4 regions of the Streptomyces sp. NBC_00076 genome follow, and region 4 is predicted to be linked to each of the others. Evidence: riboswitches for the same ligand, from Rfam matches in the RefSeq annotation. Region 4 holds a riboswitch; each other region holds the start of a gene.

Region 1 (7,071 bases), 870 kb from region 4:
GCCGAGCACCTGGCGGCCGTCGAGGTCGACGCCGGTGACGTCCGTCGGCGTGAGCCGGTCGTAGGGCACGCCCGACGGCGTGACCAGCACGGTGTCCTCGACGCGCACGGAGACGTTGCCGGAGGTGCCGACGACCAGTCCGTCGGAAACCGTCCGGCGGGCGGTGGCGACGAGCGCCTCCCAGGCATGCGCCTCCTCGGGGCGCACACTCCTCCCCCGCGGCTCCCGCACATCCTGTGCGCCCTCACTCGCGCCTCGTACGCCCCGCGGGTCCCGCTGCTCCTCGACCATGTGCCGATCCTGCCAGGCCCGGCGTCAACTCGCCGTGGGGCGGGGGCACTTTAGGCCGGAATCCACCCTTCCGAAAGGTCACGTACCGCCACATAAAGACTCTTTGATCGCTTGGCCGGAGATCACCGAGTATTCGGTGATCTTCCAGTAGCCTCTGGGTGATTTGTCGTGTACGTCGCCATTCCCGGGGGACACATGGCCCGTGATCGCACACCGTTCCGCCGCCGGAGCGCCCTGGTGGCGTCCGTGGCGGCGCTCGCCGTAGGGGGCGTCGCTCTCGCCGGGACGCCGGCCTCGGCGGCGGACCCACCGAAGGGACACGACGTCTCTTCCCACCAGAGGAACGTCGACTGGCAGAAGGCAAGGACGAACGGCGCCAGGTTCGTGTACGTCAAGGCGACCGAGTCCCACACCTATCGCAACCCGTCCTTCGACCGGCAGTACAACGGGGCCCGCGACGTCGGCATCATCCGCGGGGCGTACCATTTCGCACTGCCGGACAGGTCGTCGGGCAGGACACAGGCGGCGTACTTCGTGCGCAACGGCGGCACCTGGAGCGCCGACGGCTGGACGCTGCCGCCCGCGCTCGACATCGAGTACAACCCGTACGACAAGCGACACAAGTGCTACGGGCTGAGCAAGGCCGGGATGGTCAGCTGGATCAAGTCGTTCAGCGGCGAGGTGAAGCGGCTCACGGGCCGCCGTCCGGTGATCTACACCACCGCCCACTGGTGGAACACCTGCACCGGCGGCAGCCGCGCCTTCGCCGCGAACCACGCCCTGTGGGTGGCCCGCTACGACTCCGCGGACGCGGGAGCTCTGCCGACGGGATGGTCGTTCTGGACGCTCTGGCAATACGCCAACAGGGGCGGCCTGCCGGGGGACCAGAACCTCTTCAACGGATCCCTGAACGAGCTCAGAAAGTTCGCCAGGGGCGCGTAACCAAGGGGCACTTGGGCCGCACGGGTCCGGTGGGACTCGGCCGGACCCGGCGGTGCGATAACCATCGCTCCCGGACACCGTGTGGCCTGCTTCAGTTCATCTTCCGTTCATTCAGGTTACTTACGTTCGTCCGGCCAATGACTTCGAACGATTGCCTGGGTAAATGGAAAACTTCTCGCTGATCCTCGCGATTGTGGTCGTAACCGCACTCGCGTTCGATTTCACGAACGGTTTCCACGACACCGCCAACGCGATGGCCACGACCATCTCGACCGGCGCACTGAAGCCCAAGGTCGCGGTGGCCATGTCCGCCGTGCTGAACCTTGTGGGTGCCTTCCTCTCCGTGGAGGTCGCCAACACGATCTCCAAGGGTCTCGTCGACGAGAGCGGAATACGTCCCGAGGTCATCTTCGCCGCCCTGGTCGGCGCGATCCTCTGGAACCTGCTGACCTGGCTGGTGGGTCTTCCCTCCAGTTCCTCGCACGCCCTCATGGGCGGTCTGATCGGCGCCACCATCGCCTCGGCGGGCACGGGCGCCGTCCACGGTGACGTGCTCGTCACCAAGGTCCTGATCCCGGCGATCGCGGCCCCGATCGTCGCGGGGCTCGCGGCGATGCTGGCCACCCGCCTGTCGTACTCCCTCGGCCGGAAGGCCGACGGCAAGGCCGCCGAGAAGGGCTACCGCGCCGGGCAGATCGCCTCCGCCGGCCTGGTCTCCCTGGCCCACGGCACCAACGACGCGCAGAAGACGATGGGCATCATCACCCTGGCCCTGGTCGCCGGCGGTGCCGTCGCCCCCGACTCCGACCCGCCCACCTGGGTCATCCTGTCGGCGGGCCTGGCCATCGCGCTCGGCACCTACCTCGGCGGCTGGCGAATCATCCGCACCATGGGCAAGGGCCTGACCGACCTTCAGCCGCAGCAGGGCTTCGCCGCCCAGACCAGCGCGGCCACGGTCATCCTGGCCTCCTCCCACCTCGGCTTCTCCCTCTCCACCACGCACTCGGTCTCCGGTTCGGTGATGGGCGCGGGCCTCGGCCGCAAGGGCGGCGTCGTCCGCTGGTCGACGGCGACCCGGATGTTCGTGGCGTGGGGTCTGACCCTGCCCGCCGCGGCCCTGGTCGGCGCGCTCGCCGAGTACGTGACCGGGCTCGGGGACTACGGCACGGCCCTCGTCGCCGTCTTCCTGATCGCTTCCAGCGCGGCCATCTGGAAGGTCTCCCGTCGCGAGGTCGTCGACGCGAGCAACGTCAACGAGCCCAGCGGGACCGGTGAGCCGGCCGGTGTGGTGACCGCAGCGATCGCCGCCGTGACCCCGCCCCCGGCGGGCACCGTCACCGAGGAGCTCACGGCCACGATCCCGGCCCCGACCGCCGCGGCCACCGACGCCGCGACACCGCCGGCCACGACCACCGTCTGAGCCCGGTCACCCAGGCACCCACCGGCACGAAGGAAGAAGCAGTATGAAGATCGACTGGGCGGCCCTCGGCTCCGTCTTCGGCGTCAGCCTCGTGGTCACCGTGGCCCTCGTGGCCCTGTTCACCCTCGGCATCATGGGCCTGTCGCGCCGCGAACGGGCCACGGCCCAGGGCGACTCCGCCGCCCTCGCGGTCACCGGCGCGTACGCGTGCTTCGCGGCGTGCGCGGCCGCGGTGGCCTACGGGATCTCACTGATCGTCGCCTGACCTGCGACACCCGGACGACACATGGGGTGCGGGACGGTTCGCCGTCCCGCACCCCATGTCTTTTGTGACGGCTGTGACCGCGCGCGTGTGGGTCTCAGCACACTCTCCCTTCGCAGGTCAACGGCAAGTTGACGGCCCTTCCAAGTGCGTGGTGGACTGCCGGGGCCATGTACGGCGGCAGAAGAGGAAGCCGGTGCGAGTCCGGCGCGGTCCCGCCACTGTCACCGGGGTAGAAAGCCCCGGGAGCCAGGAACTCTCGCCGCCGGTCTCGTCGAACCAGGGCGTGGACACCCTGAGTGAGGACATATCGCCATGCTCGGCTGCCGTTCGAGATCCCGTAGCTGCGCCCTGTCTGTGACAGCGGTCGGCTGAGCCCATGCGTGCCGATCGCGTCTTCGCGTACGGCGCCGCCGCCGGCCTCCTCGGTGACCTGCTCCTCGGTGATCCTCGCCGTGGGCATCCGGTCGCCCTGTTCGGGCGGGCCGCGGGTGCCGTGGAACGGGTGTTGTGGCGGGACCACCGGGGCTGGGGCTCTCTGCATGCCGTCGTGTGCGCCGGTGGCGCCGTCGCGCTCGGGTCCGCGGCCGTTCGTGCCGTACGTACCTCACCCGCCGCTTCCGTCGCGCTGACCGGCGCCGCCACCTGGGCGGTCGTCGGCGGGACGTCGCTCGCGCGGGAGGCCCGGAGCATCGGGCGTGCGCTGGAGGCGGGGGATGTCGCCGCGGCGCGGGCGCGGCTGCCGCATCTGTGCGGGCGGGATCCGCAGGCGCTCGACGCCGACGGGATCGCGCGCGCGGTCGTGGAGTCGGTCGCCGAGAACACCTCCGACGCCGTGGTGGGGGCGCTGGTGTGGGGAGCGGTCGGCGGGGTCCCCGGGCTTCTCGGGTTCCGGGCCGTCAACACCCTCGACGCGATGGTCGGTCACAAGTCGCCCAGGTACCGGCGCTACGGATGGGCGTCCGCGCGGCTCGACGATGTCGCGGGCTGGCCGGGGGCGCGGCTGACCGCCGTCCTCGCGGCGCTCGCGGGACCCGATCCGCGAGGTGCCGTGCGCGCCTGGCGGGCCGACGCGGCACAGCATCCCAGTCCCAACGCGGGGCCCGTGGAGGCGTCGTTCGCGGGCGCCCTCGGGGTGCGGCTGGGCGGGACGTTGTCGTACGGGGGCCGGGTGGAGCACCGGCCCGTGCTGAACGGGGAAGGGCGGGCCGTCACGTCGCACGACGTCGAACGGGCGGTACGCCTCTCGGGGCGCGTCGGCCGGCTCGCGCTCGTCGTCAGCGTCGCCGCACGACTCGCCGCACGACTCGTGACCGGGGAACGAGCGAAGGGGCGTACGCCATGAACGGTGGTCTTCTGGTCGCCGGCACCACCTCCGACGCCGGCAAGAGCGTCGTCACCGCGGGGATCTGCCGGTGGCTGGTGCGGCAGGGCGTCAAGGTCGCGCCCTTCAAGGCGCAGAACATGTCCCTCAACTCGTTCGTGACGCGGGAGGGCGCGGAGATCGGGCGGGCGCAGGCCATGCAGGCTCAGGCCTGCCGGGTGGAGCCGACCGCGGCGATGAACCCCGTGCTGCTGAAGCCGGGCGGTGAACAGAGCAGTCAGGTCGTCCTGCTGGGGAAGCCGGTCGGGGAGCTGAGTGCTCGCGGCTATCACGGTGGGCGGCAGCAACAGCTTCTCGGGACCGTCCTCGACTGTCTCGCTCAGTTGCGGGGCACGTATGACGCGGTGATCTGTGAAGGGGCCGGCTCTCCCGCCGAGATCAACCTGCGGCGGACCGACATCGTGAACATGGGCATCGCCCGCAATGCGCGGCTTCCCGTGCTCGTGGTCGGTGACATCGACCGTGGGGGCGTCTTCGCCTCCTTCTTCGGGACCGTCGCGCTGCTCTCGCCCGAGGACCAGGAACTCGTCGCCGGGTTCCTCGTCAACAAGTTCCGGGGGGACGTCAGCCTGTTGGAGCCCGGGCTCGACATGCTGCACGGGCTGACCGGGCGGCACACCTACGGCGTCCTGCCCTTCCGGCACGGCCTCGGCATCGACGAGGAGGACGGGCTGCGTGTCTCGCTGCGCGGGACCGTACGGGAGTCGAACCTCTCCCCGCCCGTCGGCGAGGACGTCCTGCGCGTCGCCGTCTGCGCGGTCCCCCTCATGTCCAACTTCACGGACGTGGACGCGCTGGCCGCCGAACCCGGCGTCGTCGTGCGGTTCGTGGACCGGCCCGAGGAGCTGGCCGACGCCGATCTCGTGGTGATTCCGGGTACCCGGGGCACGGTCCGTGCCCTGGAGTGGCTCCACGAGCGGGGGCTGGCCGAGGCCATCAGGCGCAGGGCCGCCGAGCAACGGCCCGTCCTCGGCATCTGCGGTGGCTTCCAGGTCCTCGGCGAGCACATCGAGGACGACGTCGAGAGCCGTCGCGGGCATGTGGACGGGCTCGGGATCCTGCCCGTCCGGGTGCGGTTCGCCCGCGAGAAGACCCTCACCCGGCCCGTCGGGGAGGCCCTCGGCGAGCGGGTCGAGGGGTACGAGATCCATCACGGCATCGCCGATGTCACGGGCGGGGACACGTTCCTCACCGACGGCCAGGGGCACAGCCTGGACGGCTGCCGGGTCGGCCAGACCTGGGGCACCCACTGGCACGGCTCGCTGGAGTCGGACGGCTTCAGACGGGCCTTCCTGCGCGAGGTGGCGGCCGCCGCGGGCCGCCGTTTCGTGCCGGCCGCCGACACCTCGTTCGCCGCGCTGCGCGAGGAGCAGCTCGACCGGCTCGGCGACCTGATCGAACAGCACGCGGACACGGACGCGCTGTGGCGGCTCATCGAGTCCGGCGCGCCGCAAGGACTGCCTTTCATTCCACCGGGAGCGCCCGCATGAGCACAGTGTTGTTGTTGTCGACCGCCGACACGGACCTGCTGGCGGCCCGGGCCGCTTCGGGTGCCTCGTACCGGATCGGCAATCCGACCCGGGTGGACGTCACGGAGGAACTGCCGGGACTCCTCGAGGGCGCGGACGTCGCCGTCGTACGACTGCTCGGTGGCAAGCGGGCCTGGGAGGACGGGCTGGCGGCCCTGAAGGCGTCCGGTGTCCCGACGGTGCTGCTGGGCGGGGAGAGCGTTCCCGACGCGGAGTTGATGGCCGAGTCGTCGGTGCCCGCCGGAGTCGTGGCCGAGGCGTTGCGGTACCTCGTGGAGGGCGGGCCCGACAACCTCACCGAGCTGGCGCGCTTCCTGTCGGACACCGTGCTGCTGACGGGTGAGGGGTTCGTCGAGCCGCGGAAGATGCCCGAGTTCGGGGTGCACGGAGAGCGTGCGCTCGAGGCCGGCCGTCCGACCGTCGGCGTGCTCTTCTACCGGGCCCATGAGCTGAGCGGCAACACCGCCTTCGTGGACACGCTGTGCGACGCGATCGAGGCGAGGGGCGTCAACGCCCTCCCCGTGTACTGCGGTTCGCTGCGCGACGCGGACGCCGGGCTGTACGAGATCCTCCAGAAGGCCGACGCCCTGGTCGCCACCGTCCTCGCGGCCGGCGGCACCCACGCCTCGCAGGCCTCGGCCGGCGGTGACGAGGAGGCCTGGGACATCGGAGCCCTCGCCGACCTCGACGTCCCCGTGCTGCAAGGGCTGTGTCTGACGTCCTCCAGGAAGGCCTGGGACGAGTCGGACGCCGCCCTGTCCCCCATGGACGCGGCGATGCAGGTCGCCATCCCGGAGTTCGACGGACGCCTCATCACCGTCCCCTTCTCGTTCAAGGAGCGGGTCGACGACGACACGGCCGACGTGCCGGTGTACGTCGCCGACCCCGAGCGGGCCGCGCGGGTCGCCGGGATCGCCGTGCGGCACGCGCGGTTGAAGCACAAGCCGAACGCCGAGAAGAAGCTCGCGCTGGTCTTCACCGCGTACCCGACCAAGCACTCCCGGGTCGGCAACGCCGTGGGTCTGGACACGCCCGCTTCGGCGGTGCGGGTGCTGGACTCGCTCCGGGACGCCGGATACGTCGTCGAGGGCCACCCCGACAACGGCGACGAGCTGATCCACCGGCTGATCAACGCCGGTGGCCACGACGTCGAATGGCTCACCGAGGAGCAGCTGGCCGCCGCCCCGGCGCGCGTGCCGCTGGCCGACTACCGGGCCTGGTTCGACACGCTCGCCCCGGACCT
Region 2 (7,071 bases), 660 kb from region 4:
GCGATCTCGTCACGGTCGCCGTGGCGCTCAGGGGAAGCCCCCGTGGCCTTGTCGTTCATGTGAGCTCCTCCCGTACGGGCAGGGCCGCGATCGCGGCCGCACTTGTCATCTCTCCGCGGGCCGTGGGTGGTTCCCGCTCTTCTGCCGCGAGTCGGGCGAGCTTCTTGCGGGCACGCGACAGACGGGAACGCACGGTTCCCACGGCGATGCCCAGGGCTTCGGCCGTCTGCTGGTAGTCCAGGCCGGACCAGACACACAAGGCGAGAACCTCCCGCTCCTGGCGTCTGAGTCGGCCCAGGGAGGCCTGGACGGCGCGCAGGTACCGTGCGTCGTCGATGCGCCCGACTGTTCGGGGCGCGAAATCCTCTTCCACGCGTGGCTGCGGCTGACGTGCCAGGAACAGTTGCCGTCTGCGCACTCCCCGGCGGGCGTTGTCAGCCTTGTGTGTGGCGATGCCCAGCAGCCAGGGCAACAGGGAGCCGCCGTCCTCCAGCACACGTTCGCGGGTCCGCCACGCGGTCAGGAACGTGTCGGACATGATCTCTTCGGCCGTCGACCAGTCGCCGGTCAAGCGCAGCCCGTGGTTGTACACGGCTCGGGCGAACTCCTCGTACAGCTGGGCGAACGCCTCACGGTCCCCCTCGCGCACTCGGCGGCGCACATCGTTTTCTGAATCCCTCACGACCACTTCTCTCCGCGACACGGAAGGAGTTCCTGTGGCCTGAGTCACGCACTGATGTCACCGCTACGGTCTCCGTCGCCACCTGCCGAGGGATCCTCGCACACCGGCCGCCGGCACCGGAGACATGGCTTCCGGCACGGTCCGCCGGGCAGTTGGACGACTCGCGTGCACGGGTCCCACCATCACCCACAGAACACTGATGTCAGTGCGGGGATCTGCGCGAAGAGAACAACCCGCTCTTGTTGTCCGTACTATCGCTACGACAGGGCACTGCGCCTTGTATGTGACTGCCGCCCCGTAGCCATCGTCCGAGACACACTCGTGCGGCAGTCCCTTCGACTCCGGCCTCGAGCCGAGGAAAGGTTGTGCACTCATGTCGCAGAACACCTCAGTGACCGAACTGACATCGCAGTACACCACCCAGGTAGCCACCGACCTCGAACGCAACACCAAGGAGCAAGAACGCATCGGTGGGGAAATCGCCACGCTGCAGGAGCAGTTGGCGGCCCTCCAGCGTGACCACTCGGTGCTGACCAACATCCAGCAGGCGATCGGCACAGCACCGGCATCCGCGCAGCCCGCGGTCCCTTCGGACAGTGTCGCGGTACCCGCTCCCCGCAAGAAGACGGCCACCGGGTCCGGCACAGGCAAGCGAGCGGGAACGAAGAAGACCGCCCCTCAGCCCGGCCGGGCCGCAGCCGGCAAGACCGCAGCCAAGTCCACTGCCGGCAAGTCCACTGCCGAGAAGCCGGCTGCCGCCAAGGCGCCGGCGGGGAAGTCGGTTGCCGCCAAGGCGGTCGCCGGCAAGGCGACTGCCGGGAAGACGGCTGCCGGCAAGTCCGCTGCCGAGAAGCCCGCGGGGAAGCCCGAAGCCGCGAAGTCGGCCCAGCCGACGCTTGTCGACCTGGTCCGCCGCCACCTCACCGAGCAGAAGGAACCGCGTTCGGCAGCGGAGATCACGACTGCCCTCGACAAGTCCCACCCCGAGCGCGGCGTCAAGACCACCGTGGTGCGCACGACACTCGAAGGGCTGGTCGCCAAGAGCCAGGCGCAGCGCTCGAAGCAGGGAGCATCCGTCTTCTACACCGCTCCCGACGCGCCGAAGCAGACCGCACCGAAGCAGGCCGCACCCAAGCAGGCCGCACCGAAGCAGGCCGAGGAGCAGCCCGCAAAGGCCGACGCATAACCGAAGCGCCGCACAGTGTGGCACCTGACCGCGGCGTAGGCCTACGCGTCTCCGTCGCGCTCAACGACATCGCCGCCGCGCCCGCAGAGCTCGACCGCGCGGTCGGCGAGTTGGGGGCGCACGGCGAGCAGTGCACACCCGTCAAGGGCTGCACGCGTCGGGCCCGGTCGGTGGACGGCCGACCATCTCTGCCGACCGGCACACGCATGTGCCGTACCGGGTGGAGACCCGCACACCTTGACCGCGTCAGGAGGAGCCACCACGTGACCGCTCGCGTCACCTTCATCTCACCCGCGATGAGTTCGTCCCTGCGCCAGGCCCGCTTCGACGACGGGGGCTCGATCGACGCCGACGGGGCGGCGCGGGCCCGTGCCGCGGCGGCGTCCCTGCCGGCCGCCGTGCGTGTCGTGGTCTCTCCCACTGTGCGTTGTCAGGAGACGGCTGCCGCACTCGGTCTCGACGGCGCGCAGGCAGCGGAGTTGGCGGCACTGGAGGTGGGACGCTGGCGGGGCCTGACTCTGGCCGAGGTCGGCGCCGGTGAGCCGGAGGCGGTGACCCGCTGGCTCACCGACCCCGCGTCCGCGCCACACGGCGGGGAGTCCGTGGAGGACATGTGCGAGCGGGTGACACGCTGGCTCGCGGCCTCCCAGGACGCGGGCGGCCGTACGCTCGCCGTCGTCGAGCCGGAGGTCGTGCGGGCCGCGGTGGTCCACGTGCTGGGAGCGCCCTCAGCGGCCTTCTGGCGTCTCGACGTGCCACCGCTGACGGCCACCACCATCAGTGGACGCGTTGGCCGCTGGAACCTGCGGCTCGGGCACCCGTTGGACTCGGCCGAGGCAGTGGCGGACCACTGAGCGAAGCCGGCCCAACGGGCCCCGCGTCATTACGGAGCGGCTACGGTCGTCCCCGCGGACACCGTGGCCGGCTTCGGGTGCAACAGCCGCTGCGCCAGTTCACCGAAGACTAGGCCGAAACCTCCCCACAGCGTGATCTGCATGGCGAGGGCCGACAGACGGAACCGCCACAGCAAGGCGGCCGGGAAGTCGCTCGGCACCTCGTTGATGGCGGGCAGGAACGCGTACGCCAGCCCGATCACGACGGCGAAGCCGAGGACGGCGACGACGGTGGCGTACCAGGTGCCGAGCTTCGGCGCGAGCCGCTTGCCCGCGATCACCGCGGCGACCGCGAGGAGCACCCCGAGCACCATCATCAGGAAGTACAGCGTGGTGCGCTTGCCGATGGTGTCGTGGTCCCCCACCGCGGGCGGGTTGGCCGGGTACTTCAGGAACGGAACGACGTACACGGCGAGCAGCGCGGCCCCCGACAGCAATAGCGCCGTGGCCCGCGGGGTGAAGCGGCCCACGCGGCCGAGCGCGAAGCAGAAGGCGAGAGCGGCTATGCCGCCGAACGCCACCCCGTAGATGAGCACGCCGGTGGCGAGGCCCGCGGTGGACTGCAGGGAATGGGAGACGAGTTCGACCTCGTGCTCGTGGGCGGGGGCATGGGACTCCTCGAAACCGATGGCGCTGTCGACATTCGGTTCACCGAGGAAGTAGGCGACGATCAGGGCGAGCACGCCGGCGCCGAGGCCGGCGAGCATGCCCCGAACGAGCAGGTTTCTTACTGTCGCGGAGTTCATGGGGTGTGCGGCGTCCCTAGATCAGTGGCAGGGGAAGCCGAGGAGGTGGCGGGCGTCGTGAACCCACTCGTGGACGTCCCCGCCGGAGACGACTGAGGTCGCCCCCTGTTCGGCGCCGACGAAGTAGAGCAGGACCAGCATCAGGATGCCGAAGAAGACCGCCCAGGGGGCGATGGCCTTCAGCGGGAGCTTGGCGGGAACGACGGGCGTGGTGGTTGTCGGCTGGGCGACATGCTGAGCCATGGCAGGGCCTCCTCTGGGAGTTCGCGTCCCATCTCGGTGGTGCACATGACGACGGCCACGGGTCTGACTCGCGGTGCGCCCCCTCGGGGGACACCGTCCACAGTGGCGCGACCGTGCCGGGTTCTCACCGGCTTCCGTGTGCCGTCGTCGATATCAGAGCGACGGTACCGTGTGTCGGGTCCACCGCCAATACCGCCCCACCTGGCGTGATCGCGTTCTCCCCCGCCAGGTGACCCGGATCACCGTCCGCTCACCGGTCACACGCGAACGAGACAGGAGCACGCGGCGCTGCCACGTGCGGTCGCGCGCCGGTCATGCGGGCAGTCCCCAGCGCGGCGCCTCCTCGTTCGGCTCGACGGGGGTGATCCGCAGGTCGGGACGGTCGCCCTTGGCGGTGATCAGGGCGGACTCGCCCTTGCGCAGAGCGACTTGGATCGTCCCATCACCCAAGGACTCGTAGCGCAGCGGCCTCCCGCCCCCGTTCCGTACCTCGATCGGGCCGGGGACGCCATGCCGTACGACACAGGGGGCGCCCGCCTCGCTGACCAGCCGGACCCAGCGGGTCACCCCGTCCTTGCGTACGGCACTGAGCAGGAACGCCCCCTGGGTACGGAAGTTGTGCACCGCCAGATCCGCCCAGGCGGCGGGCAGCGCGGGGAAGACGCGGATGGTGTCGCCCCAGGACTGGCAGACCATGTCGTGGAGGGACTGGGCGGCCGAGAGGGGGGTCTCGATGACCGGGCCCGACTCCTTGTACATGGTGTTGGGCTGGATGAAGCGGGTCATCAGCTGTCCGAGGTAGCTGAGCGCGTCCTCGCCCTTTCCCAGCATGGCCGACATCGAGGCCGCGCCCGTGAACGTATAGCCCTGGAGGGCGCCTTCGAAGCCCACCCAGTGCGCCAGCGACTTCTCGATCAGGGCCTTTTCGTCGGGCGTACGGCCGGTGAGTTCGTACAGCGGGTACACCGCCAGGAGGTGTGAGTAGTGACGGTGCGACTTCGCGAAGGGGATGTCCGCGCCGATCATGAAGCCGTTGTCGTCGGTCGGATACGCGACCCGCCGGGTCAGGACGTCTCGCCAGCGCGGCGCCAACTCATCGTCGATACCGAGGAGTTCGGCGGAATCGAGGAGGGTGCGGCAGCCCCACGTCAGCAGCATCAGGTCGAAGTTGCAGTCCCGTGAGTTGCCCCCGTACTCGGGCGAGAAGGTGGCCGGCAGGTGCAGTTTGCCGTCGGCGCCCGGCTCCAGGAAGTGCAGGTAGTAGTTGATCGCCTTGCGGAGGAGAGGGAAGAGGACGTCGCGGAGGATCGACTCGTCCATCGTGTGGCGATAACTGAGCCAGACGTTGTGCAGGGCCCAGGTGAGGTTGCCGACCTCGGGAGTCGGCGGGTCCTGGCCGGGGATGCCGACGCCGTAGCCCAGTGCGGGGTCCGTCGCGCCACCGTTGACCAGCGAGGCGTCGGTGGTCCGCGGGATGCCCAGTGAGTCGGCGCGGTACGCGGGCGCCATCTCCGCCCTGAGGTTGTCCCGGAACTCACTCAACGCCCTCGTCACGGCGTCGAGTTCGAGGTGGTTGGAGCCGTGGATCAGCCAGTACTCCAATTGCACGTTCAGGTTCCACCAGGTCGCCGGCCATGGCGTGGGCTCCAGCCAGGGCCCGCTCGTGGCCATCGCGGGCGCGTCGCGCCGTGCCGCGGACGCCGTCTTGTACAGCTGGATCCAGTAGAAGCGCTGCATGCGGGCATCGGGCAGCGAGAGGAAACTCTTCCGGTAGTAGGCGTGCCACCAGGCGCGATGCGCCACCGCCAGTGCGTCGTACGAGAGTTTCGAGGCGTCCCGCACCGCGGCCAGCGCGCGCCCGAGCGCCGTCGGCTTCGGATACGAGTGCGCGACATGCACGTACAACGTCCGAGCACGCCCCCGCGTGCGCTCCCGCCACGCGGTGACGTGCTGCCCGCCGGCGAGCAGCGGCTGCACGGCGGCGGAGATGCCGTCGTACAGCCCCGTCTGGGCGGGCGGGTTGGCCTCGTACCCCTGAGGTATCGGCTTGAACGCGGCGCGCGGGCTGATCGCCTGCGCCGGGTGGAACTCCCACGTGAAGTCGCGCTCCCCCTCGCTCGGCGTCACCTCGATGGCCAGCACGGAGCGGGAGTTGTGCACCAGGGCGCGGATCGTGAGCGTGCCTCGGCCCGTGGTGAGCGTGCCGGTCAGTTCGGCGTCGTGCAGTCCGAGTCGCCAGTCGAGGCCGGTGATCGTGCCTACCGGCTCCAGTGTCAGGTAGCCGATCGGCAGTCGTGCGAGGCCGAAGAGCGACCCGAACTGCGGGCGGTGATCCTGGACTTCGGAGTGCTGCACGTTGAAACGGACGGCCTGGAAGGTGTCGGCTTCGGTGCCCGGTTCGGCGTAGATCCCCGAACCGAGGAAGCCATTGCCCAGATACGGGCCCTCGTACCAGGTCTTCGGCATCCGCTGCCAGACCAGGTCGGCGTCGTCGAGGACGGTGCGCCAGGGGTCGGAGCCCTGCGGGGCGGAGCTCGCCGCCGCGGCCGGGGCGGGCAGGCCTCCCGCGAGCAGTGTCCCGCCGAGCGCGGAGCCGGTGGCAAGTACCGTACGCCTGGACGGACGGCTGGAACGACGGCTGGACGGGCTGGGCATCGCGCCTCCTGGCTCGTACGACTCACAGAGATTCATCGGAGCTATCTCTGACCGAAAGGTAGAGATGGCGCGAGGAGTCGTCAACGCTTAGGAAGAGATCCGATGTGTTGGTTTGCGTGGGCGGATCCAAGGACCCGCCCGTTGCCCGTTCCAATTCCCGCTCGGTCAGGGGGTCGCGAGGAGCTCGAGCGTGTCGATCACACGGTTCGAGAAGCCCCACTCGTTGTCGTACCAGGCGACCACCTTCACGTGCCGGCCGTCGACCCGGGTGAGTTCCGAGTCGAAGATCGAGGAGGCCGGATTGCCCGTGATGTCGGAGGACACCAGCGGGAAGTCCGAGTACTCCAGGACCCCGGCGAGCGGCCCCTGAGCCGCGGAGCGGTACGCGGCCAGCACGTCCTCGCGCGTCACGTCGCGGGAGACGGTCGTGTTGAGTTCGACGATCGAGCCCACCGGAACAGGCACGCGGATCGAGTCACCCGAGAGCCTGCCCTCCAGGTTCGGCAGCACGAGGCCGATCGCCTTGGCGGCGCCCGTCGTGGTCGGCACGATGTTGACGGCGGCGGCTCGGGCACGACGTGCGTCGCGGTGCGGGCCGTCCTGGAGGTTCTGCTCCTGCGTGTACGCGTGCACCGTCGTCATGAAGCCGTGCTCGATGCCGGCGAG
Region 3 (7,071 bases), 1.9 Mb from region 4:
GGCGGACGCACAAGGCCGATCTGCGGGCCTTCATGGTGCTGCGCAGTTTCCTCCCCGGCGCCGTGCGCGTCGAGGTCCTCGACCCCGACGACCCCACCCCCTATCTCTACCTCGCCACCCGCACACCCGAGTTGCTGGCCGAGGCGCTCGCCACGCGATCGTAAGAACTCGAACAGGGTGCGACAGCATGCGTACGGTCCCCGGCCGGTAGGGGATGATGGGCGACCGTGCCACCTGATCACGTGACCGGGCACAAGGAACGTGCCGGAGCAGGCCGGGCCAGCCACGCGGGAGCGTGCGCGCGAGCCGGTGTGTTCGCCGTGCTCGGCACCGTACTCGCGACCTTCGGGCACCACGCGGTCGCCGAAGGCACGGTGTCCTGGCGGTTGGTGGCTGTTTTGATCGTGGCGCAGTTCTCGGTGGTCTGGCCGCTCGCGCGGCGCCGCTACGCACCTATCGCGACGGTCGTTTCCACGCTGGCGATGCAGGGGGTGCTGCATCTCGCGCTGTCCTACGCGGACGGCGACACCTCGATGGTGATGCCTCAGCACACGATGCACGCCGGTCATCTCTCCGCTGCCACTGGTGACGGACACTCCTGGCATCACGCCGGAGCGGCGATGACGACGGTTCACACGGCCGCCGCTGTGGTGGTGGCCTGGCTGCTGCACCGGGCGGACGTGCGGATGACGGCGGCGCTCGGCACGCTGCGCACGCTGGCCAGAGCGGCTGCGGCGGCCCTGGCCCAGGTGCTGCCGCGAGCGATCGCCGATCCGGACCGGGTGATGCCCCTGCTGCCCAGGCTGCGGACGGGTGCGTTCTTCGCGGTGGCGGCGCAGGCCTGGGAGGAAGTACTGGAGCACGTGGTGGTGCGCAGGGGCCCACCGCGACGGGAGCACCCTCCAGTCCTTCACCGGTCCTGGTGTCTGCGGGGCCGGATTCTCCCGTGTCTGCAAGGAGCTTCCCTGTGTCCATTTCCTCCCGTCCGCTGGCGTGTGCCGGCCGTCGTTTCGTCCTAGCCGGTGCCGTCGCGCTGACGGCCACGCTCGCCCTGGCCGCACCGGCCGCCGCACACGCGGAGGTCGAGGCCGACAAGCCTCAGGCCCTGGCGGAGAACGTCACCCTGAGCTTCGTCTCCGAGGCCGAGTCCGACTCTGCGGGCTTCACCGAGCTGCGCGTCGTCCTGCCCGAGGGCATCGCCCCCGCCGACGTCACCCTTGACGAGGGCCCCAAGGGCTGGAAGCTGACGGCCACCAAGGACGGCTACACCGTCGCCGGCCCGGCGCTGAAGGCAGGCGTCGACGGCGAGCACAAGATCAAGGTCCGGCAGCTGCCGGACGCGAAGGAACTCGCGTTCAAGACCGTCGAGACCTACAGCGACGGGGAGGTCTCCCGCTGGATCGAGCTGCCCACCGGCGGCAAGGAGCCCGAGCAGCCCGCTCCCGTGCTGAAGCTGAAGGCCGCGGCCCCGGGCGCCAAGCCGGTCAGCCCCAGCCCGACTGCGACGGTGAGCGCGACGCCCAGTGCGGCCGCCTCCACGCCTTCCACCGCCGCAAGCGAGTCGGACGCCTCGCCTGCTGCCAGTGACACGGCGGCCGACGAGGACGACGGCAGGTCCTCCGGCGCCCTGGTCGCAGTGATGGTCGTAGCCCTGCTCGTGCTCGGCGGCGGGGCCTGGTGGCTGGTCAAGCGCCGAGCTGCCTCCTCCAGCGAGAGCTGACGTTCGCCGTGGGTGCCTTGGGGCGGCACTGCCGTCGTCCCAAGGCACCGACAGGCACCACCGTGAACGTTCCTGGGTCGTCCGGCGTCACAGCGGTAACCGGACCCGAGGAGTCACCATGACCGCTGGACGTTCCCGTGCCCGATGCGTGGCCAGGGCCGCGCTGCTCGGCGCCTTCGTATGCGCGACCGCAGCCTGCGGCTCGTCGAAATCCGCCGAATCGACCGAACCCAACGAGCCGATGAGTACTTGGGAGGAACCGGCCTCGTACTCGTACACGTTGACGTCGAGCACCCAGGTCCTGGCGGGGACGTTCCGGGTGAAGGTGCGCAACGGGAAGGCGGCGGAGGTGGTCGGGCTGGACGAGGACAGCCGGAGGCAGGCGCAGGATCTGCCAGGCGACGTACCCACCATCGGCGAGCTGTTGAAGACACTGAATCGGGCCCGCAGCGAGGACGCTGACACGGCTGAGGCGGACTACGCCGCCGATGGCCACCCCCTGCGGATCTCCCTGGACTGGGACAAGAACTCCATCGACGACGAAGCCCTGTACACGATCAGCTCCTACGAACCGACCCCCGGCTAGCGCGACTCAACGCTCCCCACAGCACCGATCCGCAGGTTCCAGCGGCCGGACCGGCCGATGATTTGGAAGGCGGACACTGGCGGAACGTCGACGCGCCAGAACGACTGCTGAGGCGCGCCCATCGCGTGCAGCAGTGCTGCGCGCGCCACGGCCTGTTCGACCACAGCCACTACCCGGCCTGGATCGGCGGGCAGCTCTTCCAGCCAGGCGGCGATCCGGTGGCACACCTGCGCCACGGACTCGCCACCGTGCGGGGCCGCTTGCGGATCCGACATCCATACGGCGAGCCCGGCACCGTCACTGGCCGCGACCTCGTCCAGAGTCCGGCCCTGCCAGCTGCCCATGTCCATGTCCCGCAGGGCCGGCTCCATGGCGACGGCGTCCCATCCCAGGGCCTGGGCTGTCTGCCGGCACCGCTGCGAAGGCGCCGTCAGCCGGACGGTGGCCGCGGAAAGCGATCCGGCGACTCTGCGCGCCTGCCCCATAGCCCGCTCGTCCAACGCCGTGTCCCCACCGAAACGCACGTCGCGCTCCGTAGGGGCTGCGGCGCACAGCAGCGTGAGCCGGACGGTCATGAAGGGCCCTTTCCCCGAGGTCGGTTCATCGTAGGTGGCATACGCCATGTTGGCCGAAGTCCCTGTTGCCCCTACCATCTGGGGCGACAAGGACGACAGCGCCACGGAAGCCGGTGCAAGCCCGGCACGGTCGCGCCACTGTGTGCCACCCCGCCAGCCAGGCGAGGGTGGTGAGTCAGACCCAACGCTGTCGTCGAGTGCTCCACACGATGCGGGACGCGTAGTTCCCGAGGAGGTCTCGCCATGGCGCAGTCCACTGCCGCCCCCACCCCCACCACCCAGACCCTCACGCCGCTGCCGCTGCGGGCGATCGCCCCCTGGGCCGTCTTCTTCGGCGTCCTGATGCTGGTCCTGCTGTACTTCGTCGGCGCCGAGCAGGGCGCCACCGCCGTGGTCTCCGGTGAGGGCGTGCACGAGTGGGTGCACGACGCCCGCCACCTCCTCGGCTTCCCCTGCCACTGACGGAGCCCTCACCATGAACTCCGTCACCGTACGCACCTTGCTGGTACGCGGCATGCTCGCCGGCCTCGCCGCCGGCGTGCTCGCCTTCGTCTTCGCCTTCCTGGTCGGAGAAGGCCCCGTCGACGCGGCCATCGCGTTCGAAGAGGCCAACTCCCATGAACACGGCGGCGAGGAACTCGTCAGCCGCACCCTGCAGTCGACCGCCGGACTTGCCACGGGCGTGCTCGTCTTCGGCATCGCCATCGGGGGTATCGCGGCGCTCGCGTTCTGCTTCGCGCTGGGCCGCATCGGCCGGTTCGGGGCACGGGCGACGGCGGCGTTCACCGCGCTCGCCGGGTTCCTGCTCGTCTACCTGGTCCCGATCCTGAAGTACCCGGCGAACCCGCCCGCCGTCGGCAACCCGGACACCATCGGCAAGCGCACCATCCTGTTCGTGGGAATGATCGCCCTCAGTGTGCTGCTGGGCATCGCGGCGACCCTGCTGGGCCGCAGACTCGCCCCGGCGTGGGGCAACTGGAACGCCTCCATCGCCGCGGGCGTCGCCTTCGTCGCGGTGATGGCGGTCGCGATGGCCGTCCTGCCGCACGGGGACAACACGCCCAAGAGCTTCCCGGCGACCGACCTGTGGGAGTTCCGCCTGGCGTCGATCGGCATCCATGCCGTGCTGTGGGCCGGGTTCGGGTTGCTGTTCGGTTTCCTGGCCGAACGCGTCCTCGAGCCAAAGCCGGTCCGCGGGAAGGTCTCCTCACTGGCCGTCTGAACAGGAAGACATGCGGCGGGGCTACCGGGGGCGCGCCCGGTAGCCCCGCCGTTGCTGTGCCTGTCGGCCGGTCAGGCCGGTGTCGGGCGGATGGTCACGTCTTTGGCGACAGTGACCTGGTCGACGTCGGTGAGGCGCACGGTGACGTTCATGGTCCACACACCGGACAACGGAATCCGCAGCCGGTCGGCGGCAAAATAGCCTTTCCGGTCGACGAGTTTCGCATCCAGCGGACCGAGCTGCTGGGCCCGATGTGTGAGGGTGAGACGGAGTTCGGGAATAGCTATGAGGCCCCCGTCCGCTCCGTACACCACGGCTTCCACCGTGTTGTCGCCGACGCGCCCGGGTGCGAAGGTGATCTGCACCTTGCCGCTCCCGTTCGGAATCCCGGTGTCGAAGGGCACCATCACCATCCGCGCCGTGGGCGCCTGCGCTTCGGTAGCCGCAGCAGCGGTTTCCACGGCGGCGCGGCTGGGCTGGGTCCCGGTCAGAAGTGTGGTGATCGCCAGGACCACGACACCGAGGACGGCTTCAGCGGCGACCGAACGGCGCAGACTGCGCCGGTATCCGTCGGGGCCAGACAGGGAATCGGCAGGCGAATCAGCGCCCCCGGCCGCGTCGGGCGGAGCCAGCGGTCGAACCACGCTGTCCTCGCCGTCCGCTGTGCTCACGCTCGTCGAGGACGCCCCGACGGCGACGGCCTGTGCCACCCGCGCGGGTGCGGGTGAGGCTTGCGGCAGGGTTTCTACCGGCGGCTCGGGGACGAGTTGCGCGGTCCACTGGCGGGAGAAGGACGCCACCATCAGCACCACGACCACGGCTCCGGCCTTGAGGGCGAGGAGCCTGCCGTACTCGGTGGTGGTCACCGCATCCAGGGAGCCGACCTGGCGCCAGGACTGGTAGAGGCCGGTCGCGACCAGGACGACGACCGCGGCGAAGGCCAGGCGGGAGAAACGTGCGACCACCGACACCGGGACCGCCGTGCCAGTTGGTACTCGGTACAGCGCGACCGCCAACGCGACCAGACCCCCCAGCCATACCGCCATGGCCAACAGGTGCAGTACGGAGACGGGGATCGCCAGCGGGACCTGGATACCGGCGGAGGCGTGCTCGGCAGCAGCCCAGGTGAGAGCCAGACCGACGGCGAACAGCGCGCCCACAGCCTGCACGCCGGTCCCCAGGGGCCGTTGCTCAACAACCTCATCGGCCGCGGGCTCGACATCAGCAGCGGGCAGGGGCCGGGCGGTCAGGCGGGCGAGCCGGGTACCGAACCGTGTCAGGACAATGCCCACCGCGACGAGCAGTACCAGCCGTACTCCGAGAGCCATGCCGCTTCTGCCCGTGATGGTCTGGCCCATGAGCGACAGGTCGAACACCGAGGTGAGGCTCCTGCCGCTCTCGTACGGGCCGCGTAGGAGCAACAGGAAGAGGGTCGAGGCGGCAAGTGTCGCCCAGCCGGTCAGCAAGAGCTTGCGCAGTGGGCGCAGTCCAGCAGCAGCGGGCCAGCACGTCAGGACGAACAGGGCGACGCCGATCAGCAGGGCCAGGCCGCCGTAGGCGACGTAGCGGCCGATCTCGTACAGGCGGGCGGCAGCGGTGTCGTCCGTGGCTTCGGTGGCCACCACGGCCGTGGTGGCGGAGGGCTGTCCGATGGAGAAGGTGAACGCGCCGGAGATCGGGTGGCTGTCTGCGGAGACGGCCCGCCAGCCCACCGTGTAGGTACCTTGGGGCATCTTGCCAACCAGGGCCAACTGCGCGGTGTTCGGTTTGCCCGGTGCGTGCTTGACCGGCCCGCGGTCGACCCGCAGGTTCTTCGGGGACAGTACGCGCAGCGAGCCGTCGGAGAGGCGGACGGTTTCGGAGAAGGTGAGCGTGATCCGCTTCGGGGCCGTCTTGAGGACCGTGGAGTCCGCCGGGTCCGACCTGCTCATGGTGGCGTGGGCCGAGGCGGAACCTGCGCCACCGAGGAGGAAGGCGAGCACGGTGCCGACCAGGAGGAGGGCGGTCAGCGGTTTCCTGGTCCGGCGCGATGCCGTTTGCATGAAGCAGCCTCCAAGCGGCGGATCGTACGTCGCGGTCGCGGCGTGAGGGGAGAGAAAAGAGGGACGCCGTTACGACGCGCTCGGGGCCGCGCTCGGGCCTATGCCGCGCAGTTGCTGGATCTCACCGCCGAGCTTGGCACGGAACTGCTCCAGCATCGCCGGCTTCTTGACGCTGACGATCCAGCGCGAGCCGACCAGGTACTTGCCGCCATAGACAGCGGCGGAGTCCAGCCACGCCTGCTTGTACTTCTCCTCGGGGAAGGTGGTGATGAGATAGTCGATCTTCTTCGTGTGGCAGATGCCCTGGCGCAGTTCGTCCGCCTCGATACGGATCTTGGGCTTGCAGCCGGTCAGGTTGGCGATCACCTCGACCTTCGCCGGAGCCACGACCCCCGCTGCCGGGGCAGCGGTCACTGTCGTCGGCGACGCCTTGCTCTTGTCGGCGGCATCGTCCTGGCCTGCGCTGCAGGCCGTGGCCAACGGAAGGAGGGTCAGGCTCCCGGCCAGGGCTGCGCAACGAACCAGGCGGGCCGTGGGCGTGATGCGGCCGCTGCGTCCCCGCGACCGCTCCTGTGACTGCTGAGGCACGTCCTACTCCGTATCCGCGTATCCACGCTCTTCCTGTCCGAACCGACGGACAGGGGTACGACAAGGGGTACGGGTGAACGTAAGTGGCTGTTCACCCCGTATGTCATCGCGAGCCCGTGGGGCGGTCGGGACAACCGCCCCACGGGCCGGCACTCATGCCCAGGCGGGCGAGGGCTCGGGCTGGACGGTGTGGGCGTTGTGCAGGTCGGCCCAGTTCTGCAAGGCGCTCATGCAGGCGTGGTCGAGATGGCGCAGTCCGGCGAGGTTGAGCTCGACGGGCCGGTCGGGGGGCAGTTGCTCCAGGGTGTCGAGGATGTGCGGCAGACGCAGGAAGGTCG
Region 4 (7,071 bases):
TCGCCGTCGCCGTCCGGGAAGGTGACGGAAAAGGTGACCGTCAGGTCGGTCATCCGGTTGCCGAGCTCGTCACTGACCTTGTCGCCGGTCACCGCGACGGAGAACCTGGTGGGCTCCGCGTGGCGACTGGTGGCGACATCGACGTCCGCCGCCGAGCACCCTCCGATCGCGGCGAGCAACAGCTCGACCGGGGTGAACGCGGTGTCACCGTGAGCGGAGGAACTCGTACCGAAGGTGATCGCGGCGCCGCGAGCGTTCGTCGCGACGAAATGGCCGGTGCTGATTCGCTCGACGGTGACGGAGCGCAGGGAGTCTTCGGTCATACCGCCGACCCTAGCGCCGGGGGGCAGGCGTGCGGGCTGTGGGCGTGCGGGCCACAAGGTCGCCGTGACGGCCGCACGGTCACGGCAACCGCACGATGTCTCGCCGGAGCGTGCCGAGGAACCGTACGTGTGGCCGGTCGCCCGGGGCGTCGGGGGTGACGGCGGCGCGCACGCCGTACACCTCGGCGATGAGTTCCTCGGTCACCACCTCCGCCGGACTGCCCGCCGCCACCACCCGGCCCTCGTTCAGCACCACGAGCACGTCGCAGTACATCGCCGCCAGGTTCAGGTCGTGCAGGGCGATGACGGTGGTGACGGGGAGTTCCGTGACGAGGGTCAGCAGGTCGAGCTGATGCTGGATGTCGAGGTGGTTGGTGGGTTCGTCGAGAAGGAGTTCGCGTGGTTCCTGGGCGAGGGCGCGGGCGATCTGGACACGCTGGCGTTCGCCGCCGGACAGGGTGTGCCAGAGGCGGTCGGCCCGCTCGGTGAGGCCGGTGCGGTCCAGAGCGGCACGTACGGCCTGCTCGTCGGCCGGGGTGCTGGGGGTCCAGGCGCGACGGTGCGGAACGCGGCCGAGGCGTACGACGTCCAGAACGGTCAACTCGGTCTGGGTGTCCGCCTGTTGTTCGACGACCGCCAGTCGACGGGCGACCGCTCGGCGGCTGAACTCGCGCAGCGGTCGGCCGTCGAGGGTGACGACGCCGGAGGCGGGGGTGAGAACGCCGGCGAGCAGGCGCAGGAGGGTGGACTTGCCGGAGCCGTTGGGGCCGAGCAGACCCGTGACGGATCCGGGGGCCGGGGTGAAGCTGACCCCGTCCAGGATCAGCTGTCCGGCGGCGGTGCGGGAGACGCGGTCGGCACTGAGGGTCATCGGGGTCCCCTCCGGGTGCGGTAGAGGACGAGGACGAAGGCCGGTACGCCGATCAGGGAGGTGACGACGCCGACCGGTATCTCCTGCGGGTCGAGGACCGTACGGGCCAGGGTGTCGACCCACACCAGGAACACCGCTCCGGCGAGCGCGGTCACCGGCAGCAGCCGAGTGTGCCCGGGGCCGGTGAGGGCGCGGGCGGCGTGCGGCAGGACGAGACCGACGAAACCGATGGCGCCGGCCGAGCTGACCAGAGCGGCGGTCAACAGGGCCGTGACGCACAGCAGCACCAGCCGGGTCCGGGCGACGGAGACCCCGAGCGAGGCCGCCGCGTCCTGTCCGAAGGCGAAGGCGTCCAGCGTCCGCGCGGAGCCGAGGCACACGACGAGGGCGATCGCCAGCGCGGTCAGGCACAGCCACACGTCGTTCCAGCCGGCGCCGCCGAGCGAGCCGAGGAGCCAGAACAGGACGCCCTGGGTGGTCTGGGCGTCGGCGGCCGTCAGCACGACGAAGGAGGTGAGCGCGGAGAACAGTTGCATGGCGGCGACTCCGGCCAGCACGACCCGGTCCGTCGTGGCGCCGAGGGTGTGGCTGAGCAGCAGCACCAGGGCGAAGGAGCAGACGGCTCCGACGAAGGCGCCGCCGGAGACGGACAGCGCGCCGCCGCCCGCGCCGAGGACGACCACCACGACCGCGCCCGTGGAGGCCCCGGAGGAGACGCCGAGGACGAAGGGGTCGGCGAGCGGGTTGCGCAGCAGGGACTGCATGACCGCTCCGCACACCGCGAGCCCGGCGCCGCAGACGGCGGCGAGCAGGGTGCGGGGCAGTCGCAGGTTCCACACGATGCCGTCCCGGATCGGGCTCAACTGCGAGGGCCCGCCGCCGAGATGGGCGGCCACCGCCGACCACACGTCGCCGACGCCGATGTCCGCGGGGCCGATGGTGATGGCCACGGCGAGGGACCCGGCCAGGGTCACGAGGCCGGCCACCGTCCGCAGCACCGTGGCCGTGACGGACGAGGTCGTCACCCGGCGAGCCCGTCGGCGCGCAGGGCCGCGGCCACCTTCTCGACGCCTTCGACGGTGCGGATCGTGGGGTTCATGGCCTGGCCGCTGAGCAGGACGTACCTCTTGTTCCTCACCGCGTCCATGTTTCTGGTCGCCGGATTGGACTCCAGGAAGGCGATCTTCTTCGCGGCGGTCTCGGCGGTCTGCGACTCGCGGGTGAGATCACCGATCACCAGGACGTCGGGGTCGCGGTCCGCGACGGTCTCCCAGTTGATCTGCGGCCATTCCTGCTTCGTGTCGTCGAAGACGTTCTTCGCGCCGAGTGCGTCGGTGATGATGCCGGGGGCTCCGCAGCAGCCCGCCATGTAGGGGGACTCCTGGTTCGCGAACCAGTACAGGACCGAGGTGCGGGAGGCGTCGATCCCGGAGGTGGCCTTCGCGACCCGGGCCTTCAGCGCCGCGACGAGCTTCTCGCCCCGCGTCTCGACGCCGAAGATCTTCGCCAGGTCTCGTATCTCGCCGTAGACCGACTCCATGGTCAGCGGCTTGGTACGGGCTCCGTCGCCGTCCCCGCTGTTGTCCTTGCCCTCGCAGTCGGCGGGAGAGAGGTACGTCGGCACGCCCAGCTCCTCGAACTTCTCGCGGGGGGCCACGCCGCCCTCTCGCAGGGTGGAGGCGAAGGAGGCGGCGACGAAGTCGGGTTCGGTGTCCAGAACCTTCTCGAAGGCGGGCTGGTTGTCGGAGAGCCGGGGCACGCGGGCGTTGGCCTTGGCGAGTCCCTTCATGACCGGATCGGTCCAGGTGGCGGTGCCCGCCATCCGGTCGGCGAGGCCGAGGGAGAGCATGATCTCGGTCGTGCCCTGGTTCAGGGACACGGCTCGCTTCGGCGGTGACGGGATCCGGGTCTGCTGCCCGCAGTTGTCCAGGGTGAGGTCTTTCGAGGTGGCGGCCGGGTCGGAGGACCCGGTGGACGAGCCGCCGCAGGCCGTCAGGAGGAGCGCCCCGGAGAGGAGCAGGGTGGAGCGGCGAACTGCACGGGTGACGGGCACACAACATCCTCTGGCGTCGAGGGCCCGGTCGCGGGGCCCGTTCGTACGGGTCGCCAGCAGGTCTTCGGACTCGGGATCACCCGGTCGGAGCGCCTTCCCGGACCCTGGTCACGTGTGACCGTCGTCCAGTGGCTCGTGTTGCCCCGCCCGTCACCCTCACCGCTGCGCGTCAGTTCCGGATTCGCACCGGATTCCCTTGACTGGCCTGGGCAAATTATCACGTCATCACACAGACCCGACGGGCGGCGGACGGTGGGGCCGTCGGCCGCCACACAGCGACCGAGGTCGGCAGGGCAATGCAGGTCACAGCGGCAGGGAGTGCAAGGTCACAGCGGTGTCCTCTGCCGCTCCTTTGTCGGTCTGGCCTAGCATCCGAGCATGACGGTCCTGCCTGACGACGGGCTCTCGCTGGCCGCCGAGTTCCCTGACGCGACGCACGAGCAGTGGCAACGCCTGGTGGCGGGCGTCCTGCAGAAGTCGGGTAAGGAAGTCTCGGGGGAGGCAGCGGAAGACGCCCTGTCCACCGCGTTGGAGGACGGGTTGCGCACCCGCCCCCTGTACACCGCGAACCATGTGACGCCCGAGCCCGGCCTTCCCGGTTTCCCACCGTTCGTGAGGGGCGGCCGGGCCGAGGGAAGCATCACCGGCGGCTGGGACGTCAGACAACGGCACGCCGTGGCCAGCGGCGACGTGGTGCTCGGGGATCTGGAGAACGGCGTCACCTCGCTGTGGCTGGTCGTCGGGGCGGGCGGCCTCCCGCTCGGCTCCCTCGGCCGGGTCCTCGACGGCGTCCTTCTCGACCTCGCGCCGGTGGTCCTGGACGCGGGCAGCGATCTCGACTCCGCCGCACGGGAGTTGCTGGGTCTGTACGAGGAGCGGGGCGTCGCCAGGCACGCGGCGCGCGGCAACCTGGGCGCCGACCCGCTGGCCCACGAGGCCCGTACGGGCGACGCGTTGGACTTCGCGCCGGTCGCCTCTCTCGCGCGGCTGTGCGCGGACGAGTACCCGGGGCTGCGTGCGCTGACCGTGGACGCCCTGCCGTACCACGAGGCCGGCGGCTCGGCCGCGCAGGAACTGGGCGCCTCCCTGGCGACCGGCGTCGCCTACCTCCGTGGGCTGACCGAGGCGGGTCTCTCCGTCGAACAGGCCTGTGCGCAGCTGGAGTTCCGTTACGCGGCCACCGCCGACCAGTTCCTCACCGTAGCCAAGCTGCGCGCGGCCCGCCGGCTGTGGGCGCGGGTCGCCGAGGTGTGCGGGGCGCCGGGTGCCGGGGCGCAGGTGCAGCACGCCGTGACGTCGCCGGTGATGATGACGCGCCGCGACCCGTGGGTGAACATGCTGCGCACGACCATCGCGACGCTCGCCGCCGGGGTCGGCGGCGCCGACTCCGTCACCGTGCTCCCCTTCGATCACGCCCTGGGCCTGCCGGACGCGTTCGCGCGCCGCATCGCCCGCAACACCTCGACGATCCTGGTCGAGGAGTCCCATCTGTCGCGGGTGATCGACCCGGCGGGCGGGTCCTGGTACGTGGAGGGGCTGACGGACGAACTCGCCCAGGCGGGCTGGGAGTTCTTCCAACGGATCGAGGGCGTCGGCGGTCAGGCCGCCGCCCTGCGCTCGGGCCGTCTCGGCCAGGACCTCGCGGACACCTGGGAGGCGCGCAGCGCGAAGCTCGCCAAGCGGCGCGAACCCATCACCGGTGTCAGCGAGTTCCCGAACCTCGCCGAACCTCCCGTGGAGCGTGAAGCGGCGCCCGAGCCGCCGTCCGGCGGGCTTCCGCGGGTGCGGCGCGACGAGGCGTACGAAGCGCTGCGGGCCCGCTCCGACGCCCGTCTCGACGCCACCGGAACCAGGCCGCGCGTCTATCTGGCCACGATCGGCCCCGCGGCCGCGCACACCGCGCGCACGACCTTCGCCGCCAACCTCTTCCAGGCCGGCGGCATCGAGCCCGTCACCGAGGGCACCTTCGAGGACAGTGGTGCCACCGAGGTCTGCCTCTGCTCCAGCGACACGCTGTACGAGGAGCAGGCCGAGAGCACCGCCCAAGACCTCAGGGCGGCAGGTGCCCGCCATGTGTTCCTGGCCGGCCGCCCCGGGCAGTACACCGGTGTCGACGCCTATGTCTTCGCGGGCTGTGACGCCGTCGCCGTGCTCTCCGCCACCCTCGACCGCATGGGAGTGTCCTGATGGGAATCCCCGACTTCACCGGGATCGAACTGGGGACGCCCACCACCGACGGCAGTGCCGACGAGTGGCGCAAGGCCCTCGAGAAGGCGACCGGCGGGGACGAGGCGTTCTGGGAGACCCCGGAAGGCATCGCGGTCAAGCCGCTGTACACGGGCCGTGACCTGGAGGGCCTTGACTTCCTGGGCACCTACCCGGGCGTCGCCCCGTACCTGCGCGGCCCCTATCCGACGATGTACGTCAACCAGCCGTGGACGATCCGCCAGTACGCGGGTTTCTCCACCGCCGAGGAGTCCAACGCCTTCTACCGCCGCAACCTCGCGGCCGGCCAGAAGGGCCTGTCGGTCGCCTTCGACCTGCCCACCCACCGCGGCTACGACAGCGACCACCCGCGGGTGACCGGCGACGTCGGCATGGCGGGCGTGGCGATCGACTCGATCTACGACATGCGGCAGCTCTTCGACGGCATCCCGCTGGACAGGATGTCCGTGTCGATGACGATGAACGGCGCGGTGCTGCCGGTGCTGGCGCTGTACATCGTGGCGGCGGAGGAACAGGGCGTAGCGCCTCAGAAGCTGGCCGGGACCATCCAGAACGACATCCTCAAGGAGTTCATGGTCCGCAACACGTACATCTATCCGCCGAAGCCGTCGATGCGGATCATCTCCGACATCTTCGCGTTCACCTCGCAGCGGATGCCGCGCTACAACTCCATCTCCATCTCGGGCTACCACATCCAGGAGGCGGGTGCGACGGCCGACCTGGAGCTGGCGTACACGCTCGCGGACGGTGTGGAGTACATCCGCGCGGGCCGTGAGGTCGGCCTGGACGTGGACGCGTTCGCGCCCCGGCTCTCCTTCTTCTGGGCGATCGGCATGAACTTCTTCATGGAGATCGCCAAGTTGCGGGCGGCCCGGCTGCTCTGGGCCAAACTGGTCCGGCAGTTCGACCCGCAGAACGCCAAGTCCCTTTCCCTGCGCACCCATTCGCAGACCTCGGGCTGGTCGCTGACCGCGCAGGACGTGTTCAACAACGTGACGCGAACGTGTGTGGAGGCGATGGCCGCGACCCAGGGCCACACTCAGTCGCTGCACACCAACGCCCTCGACGAGGCGCTCGCGCTGCCCACCGACTTCTCGGCGCGCATCGCCCGCAACACGCAGCTGCTGCTCCAGCAGGAGTCGGGCACCAACCGGGTCATCGACCCGTGGGGCGGCAGCGCCTACGTGGAGAAGCTGACGTACGACCTCGCCCGCCGGGCCTGGCAGCACATCGAGGAGGTCGAGGCGGCGGGCGGCATGGCCAAGGCCATCGACGCCGGCATCCCCAAGCTGCGCATCGAGGAGGCCGCGGCCCGCACCCAGGCCCGTATCGACTCCGGCCGTCAGCCGGTGATCGGCGTGAACAAGTACCGCGTCGAGACCGACGAGAAGATCGACGTCCTCAAGGTCGACAACTCCTCCGTCCGCACCCAGCAGATCGAGAAGCTGCGGCGGCTGCGGGCGGAGCGCGACGAACGGGCCTGCCAGGACTCGCTGGACGCGCTGACCCGGGCGGCCGGGGGCGAGGGCAACCTGCTGGAGCTGGCGGTGCGCGCGGCCCGCGCGAAGGCCACCGTGGGGGAGATCTCCGACGCCCTG

Evidence for each region. Region 4 has a riboswitch for cobalamin ahead of OHA64_RS07060 (ABC transporter substrate-binding protein). Riboswitches for the same ligand answer to the same signal wherever they lie in the genome.
Region 1: it holds a riboswitch for cobalamin, as region 4 does, so the genes downstream of both, OHA64_RS11015 (cobalamin biosynthesis protein) here and OHA64_RS07060 (ABC transporter substrate-binding protein) in region 4, are expected to answer to the same signal.
Region 2: it holds a riboswitch for cobalamin, as region 4 does, so the genes downstream of both, OHA64_RS04235 (CbtB-domain containing protein) here and OHA64_RS07060 (ABC transporter substrate-binding protein) in region 4, are expected to answer to the same signal.
Region 3: it holds a riboswitch for cobalamin, as region 4 does, so the genes downstream of both, OHA64_RS15840 (CbtB-domain containing protein) here and OHA64_RS07060 (ABC transporter substrate-binding protein) in region 4, are expected to answer to the same signal.

The regions. Positions count from the first base shown of each region.
Region 1 is NZ_CP108242.1:2,401,143-2,408,213, forward strand. It holds gene OHA64_RS10995 (class II aldolase/adducin family protein) at 1-291, opposite strand, end outside; gene OHA64_RS11000 (lysozyme) at 487-1,233, shown strand; gene OHA64_RS11005 (anion permease) at 1,397-2,653, shown strand; gene OHA64_RS11010 (hypothetical protein) at 2,697-2,918, shown strand; cobalamin riboswitch at 3,062-3,194, shown strand; gene OHA64_RS11015 (cobalamin biosynthesis protein) at 3,295-4,260, shown strand; gene OHA64_RS11020 (cobyric acid synthase) at 4,257-5,789, shown strand; gene cobN (cobaltochelatase subunit CobN) at 5,786-7,071, shown strand, end outside.
Region 2 is NZ_CP108242.1:878,609-885,679, forward strand. It holds gene OHA64_RS04210 (CU044_5270 family protein) at 1-59, opposite strand, end outside; gene OHA64_RS04215 (RNA polymerase sigma factor) at 56-661, opposite strand; gene OHA64_RS04220 (hypothetical protein) at 1,056-1,868, shown strand; gene OHA64_RS04225 (histidine phosphatase family protein) at 2,132-2,722, shown strand; gene OHA64_RS04230 (CbtA family protein) at 2,752-3,507, opposite strand; gene OHA64_RS04235 (CbtB-domain containing protein) at 3,529-3,750, opposite strand; cobalamin riboswitch at 3,787-3,931, opposite strand; gene OHA64_RS04240 (glycosyl hydrolase family 95 catalytic domain-containing protein) at 4,063-6,405, opposite strand; gene gap (type I glyceraldehyde-3-phosphate dehydrogenase) at 6,571-7,071, opposite strand, start outside.
Region 3 is NZ_CP108242.1:3,469,123-3,476,193, forward strand. It holds gene OHA64_RS15815 (DUF3093 domain-containing protein) at 1-164, shown strand, start outside; gene OHA64_RS15820 (hypothetical protein) at 228-1,019, shown strand; gene OHA64_RS15825 (DUF1775 domain-containing protein) at 974-1,720, shown strand; gene OHA64_RS15830 (DUF6174 domain-containing protein) at 1,839-2,306, shown strand; gene OHA64_RS15835 (histidine phosphatase family protein) at 2,303-2,929, opposite strand; cobalamin riboswitch at 2,941-3,067, shown strand; gene OHA64_RS15840 (CbtB-domain containing protein) at 3,125-3,343, shown strand; gene OHA64_RS15845 (CbtA family protein) at 3,357-4,103, shown strand; gene OHA64_RS15850 (copper resistance CopC/CopD family protein) at 4,175-6,145, opposite strand; gene OHA64_RS15855 (hypothetical protein) at 6,215-6,733, opposite strand; gene OHA64_RS15860 (SulP family inorganic anion transporter) at 6,887-7,071, opposite strand, start outside.
Region 4 is NZ_CP108242.1:1,534,669-1,541,739, forward strand. It holds gene OHA64_RS07045 (OsmC family protein) at 1-323, opposite strand, end outside; gene OHA64_RS07050 (ABC transporter ATP-binding protein) at 403-1,194, opposite strand; gene OHA64_RS07055 (FecCD family ABC transporter permease) at 1,191-2,192, opposite strand; gene OHA64_RS07060 (ABC transporter substrate-binding protein) at 2,216-3,247, opposite strand; cobalamin riboswitch at 3,285-3,467, opposite strand; gene OHA64_RS07065 (methylmalonyl-CoA mutase family protein) at 3,626-5,434, shown strand; gene scpA (methylmalonyl-CoA mutase) at 5,434-7,071, shown strand, end outside.